3 regions of the Carboxydothermus ferrireducens DSM 11255 genome follow, and region 1 is predicted to be linked to each of the others. Evidence: riboswitches for the same ligand, from Rfam matches in the RefSeq annotation. Region 1 holds a riboswitch; each other region holds the start of a gene.
What was found. A riboswitch is a leader RNA that binds a small molecule or an ion and turns the genes downstream of it on or off. The one in region 1 is predicted to bind cyclic di-GMP.

Region 1 (3,088 bases):
AAGGTTTTCTGAAAACGACCGATTTTTAGTACCACCCCGGGGTTTACTTTTTTAATTTTTACGGTACTTTCCTTTCCCACAACAATTTCCATTGTCGTGCCCATCGGGGTTCCCACTTCGTCCAGAGCAACTACCTTTCCCGCCTGCAATCTTCCCCCTACTACTACCGTACCCCCTTCCGCGATGATTGACCCGGTAGCCGTCACAGTACAGTGGTAGAGGGATTTACCGTTTAAAATAAAATCCCCAAAAACATTAAACTTGCTGTTTTGACCGGAATAAACCGTTAGTTGAAATGGATTAGCGCGAGCGTTTTGCTGCTCCTCCTGAAAATATTTTACACCCATTTCTATTAAATGCCACCACAGATTTATTTTTTGATTTAAAACAGTGGCAGGAAAAGTTTCAGAAAAACTTCTTAAAAGAGCGGCAAAAACCCTTTCCACTTCCAGGAGCCGTTCCAATCCAGCCCGCCAAAAAGCCTCCAGTTCCGGTTTATTTTCGGAAATTCCCTGAAAAGTTTTTTTAATTTTCTCCAAAAGTTTATTAAGTTCCTCCGGCTTTTTATAAAGCTGCTGTAAGATCCGAAATAGCGTAACCGGTTTTTCATTTAAATGCGGCAACAACTCTTGAATTAAAATCAGCAAAGGATGAAAGCTTTCTCGAAACTCGTTTAAAACCCGGACGATCTTTGCCGCTAACATCGGTTTTAACCCTACGGTAATTTCGGAGTTAATCACATTTTTTCTCCCAATAAACGATTCCCCGGCATAAATTTTGGCCGAATCCACATTCCCAAAAACTTCCACCGAACCTTCGGCTTTTAGTAAAACGTTTTCCAGGACATTACCGTTAACTTTTATGCTACCAACAAACTGGTAATTTCCAGTCTTGTAGGTGAGGTCCCGGTCTAAAGTTAACAAATTTTGTACCCCGAATCCGGTATGACCGATTCGTACCGGTAACCCTTTCACGGTGGCATAAACTTTATCGTCCTTAATTTCAGCCCCCTTCTGGGCTTTTAGTTTCACCGGGATATAACCTTTGGCCTTTACCGGTTTTCCGAAAACATCAATCCCATCTTCCCCGGGTTTTCCCCTTTTTACTTCGGCTAAAAGCTGACCTTCGTTCACCTGCGGGAGCGATTTAAAATAATAAATCCGGTGGCCAAGCTTATCAACGGTATATTTTTCTTCTTCCGCTGTAAAATAGGTAATTATTTCATCGGGCACCGGCGGTAATGGTTCCTTACCCCGGGCAATTAGCATAAACTGGCCGGGATTGGCCAAAACTTCAGGTATGTTTTCTTCAATTATCCCGTACACAATGCCTTTCTGGCTTAAAAACTCTTTTAAATCCTGTTCCGTTACCGGAACTTCTCCCCCTTTCTCCCCTTCCAGCAAAGAATATTTGACATAAGCCTCCAGATTATTGTTGGTTAACTTTAATTCCCAGTTGACCACCGTGCCCCCCACCTTTTTTAAAATTAAAAACCTCCTGCCAGAGGAGGTTTTTTATCCTTTGGCAGCTGGCTGGCATAGCCTTACGGCTTTAGCCCCTGTAGCTTTGCGTCGCCGGCTTTCGCCGGGTTTGCCCTTAACGTTTTCTCTCATTAAATTTTGCTTAACCGTTCCTTGGGAGAGAGGATTTGATTTATTTTGATGCCAAAATTCTCCCCGACTACCACAATTTCGCCTTTAGCCACAAGGGTACCATTCACCAAAACTTCTACATCTTCGTCCACCAATTGGTCCAGGTCAATTATTGCTCCCGGCCCAAAGCTTAAAATTTCCTTGATGGGACGCCGGGTTCGTCCTAACACGACCTCAACTTTAAGAGGAATATCTAAAATTAACTCTAACTTTTCATCTGCCGGCAAAACAAATTGTTCTTCCGCTTTTTCAACTTTTTTCTCACTATTCGTAGCTTTTGCTCCTTCAAGCATTTCATGAGCCATCACGGCCGGTTCCGTCTCCGGGCTCCCATACACTTTGGCCAAAAGCATCTAGGCCACTTCCTTGGCCGTTGCCGGCTCCATCACCTGCATGATATCGGTATCGATCAGACCTTCAATTTGCATATTAAAATAAATTACCACTACTTCGTGGCCGCCAAAAGGTTCGTAGGTATCGTTTTCCCGGGAATTGATCATTTTGGACCTGGGCGGCGAAATGTTAATCTTTCTTTTAAATATTTCCGATAAAGCAGTGGCACTGCTGGCAATCATCTGGTTCATTGCCTCTTGGGCGGCACTTTGTTCTAACTCCGTTATCTCCCCCGAATGGGTGCCGTCCCCACCCATCATTAAGCTGGCAATTACACCCACTTCGTTTTCCTTTATAATCAGGACATTTTTCCCCGACAACCCCTCGGTAAATTCCACTTCGATAACCATATACGGCTCGCGGAAGCTGGCAAAAAATTCCTTTTCCTTTTGCACTTCCACCCGGGGGCTGGTAATGATAACCTTCCTGCCCACCAGCTGGGACAGGGAAGTAGCCGCCGAACCCATGGAGATATTGCCCGCTTCCCCCAGGGCATCTTTTTCCGCATCGGTTAGGATAATTCCGGTGCCGCTTCCGTCGGATTCGGAAGGAACTGGCTCGCTTCTTAAAAGAGCATCAATCTCTTCTTGGCTTAAAAACTGGTTATCCATCGGCTTCATCCCTCTCTATCATCCCAGTTATCTGGCAACAAAGCTTCTCCCCTACACGGCCGGGTTGCACCTTAAATAGCCTCTGGTCTTCGACAAAAAGTTCCAATTCTTCGTCAACCTTCCGATTCAAAACCACTATATCCCCAACCTCAATTTTCAAAAATTCCCGCACCCGCAGTTCGGTCCCCCCTAAAAGAGCAGATACTTCCAGCTCACTTTCCGCTAAAAAACCTTCCATGTGCCGGGCAAAAGCTTCCCGGTCGGCTGCGGTGGCATGGGAAAACCAGTAGCTGGCCGAAAGCTTTGCCAGTAAAGGATCCAAAACTTCAAAGGGAAGGCAAAGATTAATTAAACCATTGTTCCCTAAAATTTCAGTAGTAAACGTAATTATCGCGACAATTTCATTGGGGGAAAGTACCTGATGTAATCTTG
Region 2 (3,088 bases), on a different contig from region 1:
GTTTGGAAAAAATTTCCTACTTTCAAAAAAGTTAAAAGGGTCAACTATCAATTGTGCAGTTCTTCTTCCATATAGAGGGCTTTTATAGCTTAAAATCTCTTTCTCAATGAAACTTACAGAAGAGCCACAAATAATTAAAAAAAGTTTGGTATCTTTTAAATAATGATCTATTAAATTTTGCAGAAGAGATGGAATGCCTTTATTGGAATTAACTATATAGGGAAATTCATCAATAACAACAACCAAACGTTTATCTTTCGCCTGTTGTGCTAAAAAAAGAAACGCTTTTTCCCATGATTCAAATCTGCTTACGAATCCATCAAGGCCAAAATAGGATAATATTTTATCTGAAAAAGATTCTAGAGCAATTTTATCATTGTATTCTTCAGCAACAAAAAATATCGACGGCTTATCTTTACAAAATTCGGTTAATAATGTAGTTTTCCCCACACGTCTTCTGCCATACATAACTATAAAATGAAATTTGTTTTCGTTGTAAAGTTTATTTAAGGTTTTAAGCTCATATTGTCTGCCAATAAACATTAAATTCACCTCGCTAACTTATGAGTTACTAACTTTAAAGTTAGTAATTTTAGAGTTAATAAAATTATAACACAACATTTTTAGTATATCCAAGTATTTGTTCATTATACGTGTTACAGCTCAAAGCAAACCCCCGCTTTCTATTTTCATAAGCAGGGGCAAATTAAAAACAATTTGAAAGCACTGCTCTTAACTGCAGTGCTTTTTTAATCTTTAAATTATAAACCAATCATTCCATATCCCGCTTCTTTCTCTTTGTTTCCAGTAATATAATCTATATTTTCTTTCAGAAGCTTCACTATCTTTCTATCAACAATTTCCTTCGCTGCCATATCGGTTAATATATCTAAAGCTTCCTTCACATCCAGTGCTTCCCGGTAAGGCCGTTTCTCAGTTAATGCCACCCACTTATCAGCCACCGCAATAATCCTGGAAGGAACACATAACTCATCTCCAGAAAGCTTAAAGGGATATCCCTGGCCGTTTGGCTGCTCGTGGTGGTATCCTGCCCACCTGGCCAAATCTTCAAATCCAGAAATTTTATTCAGCATATGATAGGTAAAGTAAGGATGAGTTTTTATTAATTCAAATTCCACGTCGGTTAAAGGCCCGTTTTTTTCTAAAATTTTATTTGGAACTCCAAGTTTTCCAATGTCATGAACGAGTCCGGCAATTTCTATTAATGTCGTTATTTCTGTAAGTCCTGCAATTTCGGCAAGCTGCCTGCTTAAAACAGCAACACCTAAGGAATGGGTGCTTGTAAAAGGACTTTTGGCGTCAATAATATAGGCAAAGGGAAGTACTAAAAGTCTTAGTTCTTGTTCCCCAGCTATAATTCTTGCTTCAGGTCTTAATTCCTGAAGTCTTTCTTCAATATAATGCTCATCAAGGTCAAACCAGAAGCTTTCCTTCTTAGAAATCTCTAAAAACGCTTCTACAACTAATTCGTTGAAAAGTATATTTGTATTTTTAGTTAAGTAACGTTCTATCTCACTGCGCTGGAGCAACGCAAGACTTCTTTGTTTAAGAAGTAATTCAATCTGATCAGCAACAAAAATAATTTGGCTTAAAAGGTAATTGGTTTTATATCGTTCTTACGGCGGATAACCTATAAATTTACGGTGGTGCAGTCTGATTACTTCAGCTACTTCCCTATAAAAAATGGTACATCTTTTAAAAGTTTATAACCCAGCTCTGCATGTTTAGTATCGTATTTATCAATTGAAGATATATCATCCACATTCATCAATCGAGCTCCTGCAGCTAAATCATGAAGATATGCTGCCCAAAAAAGTGTTTCGTAATCTTTCTTTTCAAGCTTTAGCTTATTACCAATAGTTGCAGCAATATAGGCTACTCTTTCATGGTGGTGGGCAAATCTTTCTTTTGTAAACTCTAATGCTCTTGTCAAAGCAACAACTACATCAGTTAAATCAACTGTATACATTCCCTCTACCTCTTTTCATTGCATTTTTGCATGAAAAAATCTCCCTCCTGCCGTAAGGCATAAGGGAGATTTTAGTTTTCTACCTTAAACTTTTTAATCAACCTTTATGCCTTACATTAGGCAGCTGGCTGGCATAGCCTTACGGCCTTAGCCCCTGTAGCTTTGCGCCCCCGGCTTTCGCCGGGTTTGCCTTTGTCGAATACAAGTACTACAAAATTCTTTGCTCTTTTGCTGCAAATAGCAGTACATTAAGTGCTTCCTAAATTACTGCAAAAATACAGTCTTGTTTTTTCCACTGTTTTTGGCACGATAAAGAGCTTCATCAGCCCTCTGAATAATTTTCTCCACACTATAATTGTCTTCTTCTTCTAAGACGGCAACACCAAAGCTTGCTGTAAGTTTAATCTCAATATTTTTCCGGCTCAAGTGGAACATACGTTTTTCAACATCCTCACGGATTCTCTCCGCGATTTTTACTGCCATATTTTCATCTACTTTGCTTAAAAAAATTACAAACTCTTCTCCCCCAAATCTTGCAACAAAGTCGTATTTACGGCACATATTTTTTAAAACACCGGCAAACTCTCTTAATACCTTATCTCCTGCTTCGTGGCCATAATTATCATTAATTTTTTTAAAATCATCAATATCAATCACAATAATACCCACTTTTTCCTGTAACCTTTTACTCCGAGCCAGCTCCGATTCCGCTCTTTGAAAGAAAGCTCTCCTGTTGTAAACTCCAGTTAAAAAATCATACTTTGCTAATTTCTTCAATTTTTCTTCATACAATTTAAAAGGTGTAATATCTCGTTCAATCCTTACCACACGGTAAATCTCTCCCCTGTTGTCTTTTACCGGGAGATATTTAGCAGATATCCACCGCACTTTACCTTTCTTATCTATTATCCTGAACCTCGACGTAAAAAACCCAAATTTCTTTATTCTCGTTAATACATTTTCAGCATTTAAAAACTTTTTAAATTTTTCCAAATCCCTGGGATGTACTATTTCATCTCAGTGATTAGTGTTCTCTTTTGTTTCATTTACAGTAAAACCGTAAATCTTTTTAAAAGCCGAATTTTCATATAAAACTTT
Region 3 (3,088 bases), on a different contig from region 1:
CGATGATTCGCACCTACGGGGATTTGCAGTACGTTATCGTTTACAACGGTGAGCTCTATAATACCAAAGAGCTTCGGGATGAGTTAGAAACTCGGGGACACCATTTTTACACCACCTGTGATACCGAAGTTTTACTGGTTTCCTACATTGAATGGGGCAAAGAATGTCTTTCTAAATTAAACGGTATCTTTGCCTTTGCCATTTTCGATGAAAAAGAAAACCAGCTTTTTTTAGCCCGGGACCGGCTCGGAGTAAAGCCCCTTTTTTATGCTCTGGTAAATGATACCTTGATTTTTGCTTCTGAAATTAAAGCCCTTCTTCTTCACCCCGACATCCCTTCCAGGCTTTCCACCGATGGCTTAAAAGAAGTATTGTTTTTGGGTCCCGCCCGCACCCCGGGAATGGGAGTTTTTGCACATATTTCCGAACTACTTCCCGGCGATTATGCCGTATTTAACCCGGAAGGTTTATTTATAAAACCCTACTGGCGTCTTACTTCTAATCCCCATCCCGATGATTTCCCCACTACGGTGAAAAAAACCCGGGAACTTTTAGAAGACGCGGTTATTCGCCAGTTGGTTTCCGATGTACCCATTTGCACCCTTTTATCCGGGGGTCTTGACTCAACGGTAATTACTGCTTTTGCCGCCCGCCACCTTCATAGCCGTGGCGAAACTCTAAACACCTTTTCGGTGGATTATGCGGAAAACGAGCTGTATTTTACCGAAAGTGCTTTTCAGCCCAATTGCGATGCTATGTTTATCCCTTTGGTTGCCAAAGAGTTTAACACCCTTCATCGTAATATCGTGTTAACTCAAGAAGAACTTTTTGACGCACTATTTCCGGCTTTAACCGCCCGCGACCTTCCCGGTATGGTCGATATTGATTCATCCCTGTGGCTTTTTAGCCGGGAAATAAAAAAAGAAGCCACCGTGGGCTTATCGGGAGAATGTGCCGACGAAATTTTCGGCGGCTATCCCTGGTTTTTTAGAAAAGAAGCCCTTGAAGCCAAGACCTTCCCCTGGGCTCTAAGCTTAGACCGCCGAAAAACCCTTTTTAGACAAGATTTAATTGCCGAATTAAAGCCCGATGAATATGTCCAGAAACGCTATCACGAAGCTTTAGAAGAAATTCCTGAAATTTCCGGATTATCCCCGGAAGAAAAAAGGCTTCGGGAAATAACTTACCTTACCCTCACCCGCTGGATGCCTATATTACTGGACCGTAAAGACCGGATGACCATGGCCTGGGGTCTGGAAGTGCGAGTACCGTATTGCGACCACCGGCTGGTGGAATATTTGTGGAATGTTCCCTGGCACTTTAAAACCGCTGGAGGCCAGGAAAAAGGTTTACTACGGCAGGCAGTAGCGGATCTTATTCCGGACTACATCCTCAAGCGTAAAAAATCTCCTTATCCCAAAACTCATCATCCGCTTTATACCAAACTGGTAAGAGAAGCACTAACGCAAATCTTGGCCGAAAACTCTTCCCCGATTAACTTCCTGATAGATGAAAACGAGGTCCGAAAACTAATCACCAATCCCTCTCCCCCAAACGCCCGCCCCTGGTTTGGCCAGTTAATGGGCGATACCCAGATTATGGCGTATTTAATTCAACTAAATTACTGGTTTAAAAAATACCATATTTCTTTTTAATTTGAGTAGACAAATATTTAACATTTTTTCAACTTCTATCTTTACAAAATTGTCATTTTTTTGTAATATTTTTGTTGAAAATTAAATATTTTTGTCGATAAAGGCAAAACCGGCGAAAGCCGGTGACGCAAAGCTACAGGGGCTAAAGCGAATTTTCGCCATGCCAGCCAGCTGCCGAAGGATGAACTAAAAACCTCCTTGGGCAGGAGGTTTTTTGTTTTTGAGGAGGGAGAATTGCTTGGCCCGAAAAGCCAATATCTTTGAAAAAAGTTTTCATGCATCAAGTCGCGCCTTATTATTAACCGACTGGGAAGGAAATTTAATTGCAGCAAACCAGCAGTTTTACCAATTGTTTCAACAAGAAAAAATAGATTTTGCAAATTTTAATATTTTTCGCATGTTTCCAACACTTAAAGCCACCAAGCATTCTCTAACTCCAAAAAAAGGAGTAATTTTACAGACTTCGAAAAACTTAATTGTCAAAGTAGATATTGATTGCAATCAAAGTTTTGATTTCCGCCTTTTTTATTTTAAACTCCTGCAGTCAGAAGTCAAAACATTTAAGCTTACTAATTTAATCAATGAAGCTAAAAATCTTCAAAGTGTAAAACTTGTTTCAAAAATTCTCGAGATACGAGATCCTTATACTTCCGGCCATCAGGAAAACGTAGCACGAATTGCGGTAGCCATTGCCCAGGAGCTTGGATGCCCTCCACCGGTATTAAAAAGTATCTACATAGCAAGCCTTCTCCATGATGTCGGAAAAATTGGAATACCAATTGAAATTTTAAATAAACCGGGTAAACTTTTAAAACCCGAATTTGAACTAATTAAAACTCATCCCCTTACCGGTTACAACCTATTAAATGATGTTGATTTCGACTACCCCATTAGCGAATTTGTACTACAACATCACGAACGTATTGATGGTAGCGGTTATCCCAACGGCCTTAAAGGGGATGAAATTTACCTTGAGGCCAAAATTATAGCTGTTGCCGATGTTGTCGAAGCTATGAGCGCTCATCGTCCCTACCGCCCATCTTTAGGCATTAAAGCCGCGCTAAAAGAAATTGAAGCCGGTGCCGGCAAATTATATGATCAGGAAATAGTAGCCGCCTGTTTATACCTTTTTAGGAAAAAGAAATTTACTCTTAGCCCTTAATAAACGGCTTCATATCTACCCTTAATTAATGTTATACTTAATTAAGTAATTTCCACCAGGGAGGTATGTCTATGCTTAGCCAAAAGCTTTTAGCCGCTTTAAACGAACAGCTTAAATGGGAGTTTTATTCGGCTCATCTTTATCTTGCCATGGCCGCTTACTGCCACGACCAGGGGTTAGACGGCTTTGCCAATTTCTTTCGGGTCCAGGTCCAGGAAGAAACCTTCCACGCCATGAAATTTTTTGACTACATAAATCAACGGGGAGGAAG

Region 2: another riboswitch for cyclic di-GMP. It lies ahead of CARFE_RS0112090 (HD domain-containing protein); the one in region 1 lies ahead of CARFE_RS0106085 (DUF342 domain-containing protein).
Region 3: another riboswitch for cyclic di-GMP. It lies ahead of CARFE_RS14185 (HD-GYP domain-containing protein); the one in region 1 lies ahead of CARFE_RS0106085 (DUF342 domain-containing protein).

What each region holds. Positions count from the first base shown of each region.
Region 1 is NZ_ATYG01000014.1:54,468-57,555, reverse strand. Features, by position in the region: gene CARFE_RS0106085 (DUF342 domain-containing protein) at 1-1,463, opposite strand, end outside; cyclic di-GMP riboswitch class I at 1,521-1,605, opposite strand; gene fliN (flagellar motor switch protein FliN) at 1,613-2,005, opposite strand; gene fliY (flagellar motor switch phosphatase FliY) at 2,006-2,656, opposite strand; gene fliM (flagellar motor switch protein FliM) at 2,649-3,088, opposite strand, start outside.
Region 2 is NZ_ATYG01000048.1:1,754-4,841, forward strand. Features, by position in the region: gene CARFE_RS0112080 (ATP-binding protein) at 1-543, opposite strand, end outside; gene CARFE_RS0112085 (HD-GYP domain-containing protein) at 762-1,550, opposite strand; gene CARFE_RS0112090 (HD domain-containing protein) at 1,688-1,990, opposite strand; cyclic di-GMP riboswitch class I at 2,107-2,191, opposite strand; gene CARFE_RS15135 (GGDEF domain-containing protein) at 2,255-2,818, opposite strand; partial or broken gene CARFE_RS16870 (PAS domain-containing protein) at 2,825-3,001, opposite strand; gene CARFE_RS0112100 (PAS domain-containing protein) at 3,008-3,088, opposite strand, start outside.
Region 3 is NZ_ATYG01000009.1:57,390-60,477, reverse strand. Features, by position in the region: gene asnB (asparagine synthase (glutamine-hydrolyzing)) at 1-1,655, shown strand, start outside; cyclic di-GMP riboswitch class I at 1,748-1,834, shown strand; gene CARFE_RS14185 (HD-GYP domain-containing protein) at 1,894-2,817, shown strand; gene CARFE_RS0103795 (ferritin) at 2,889-3,088, shown strand, end outside.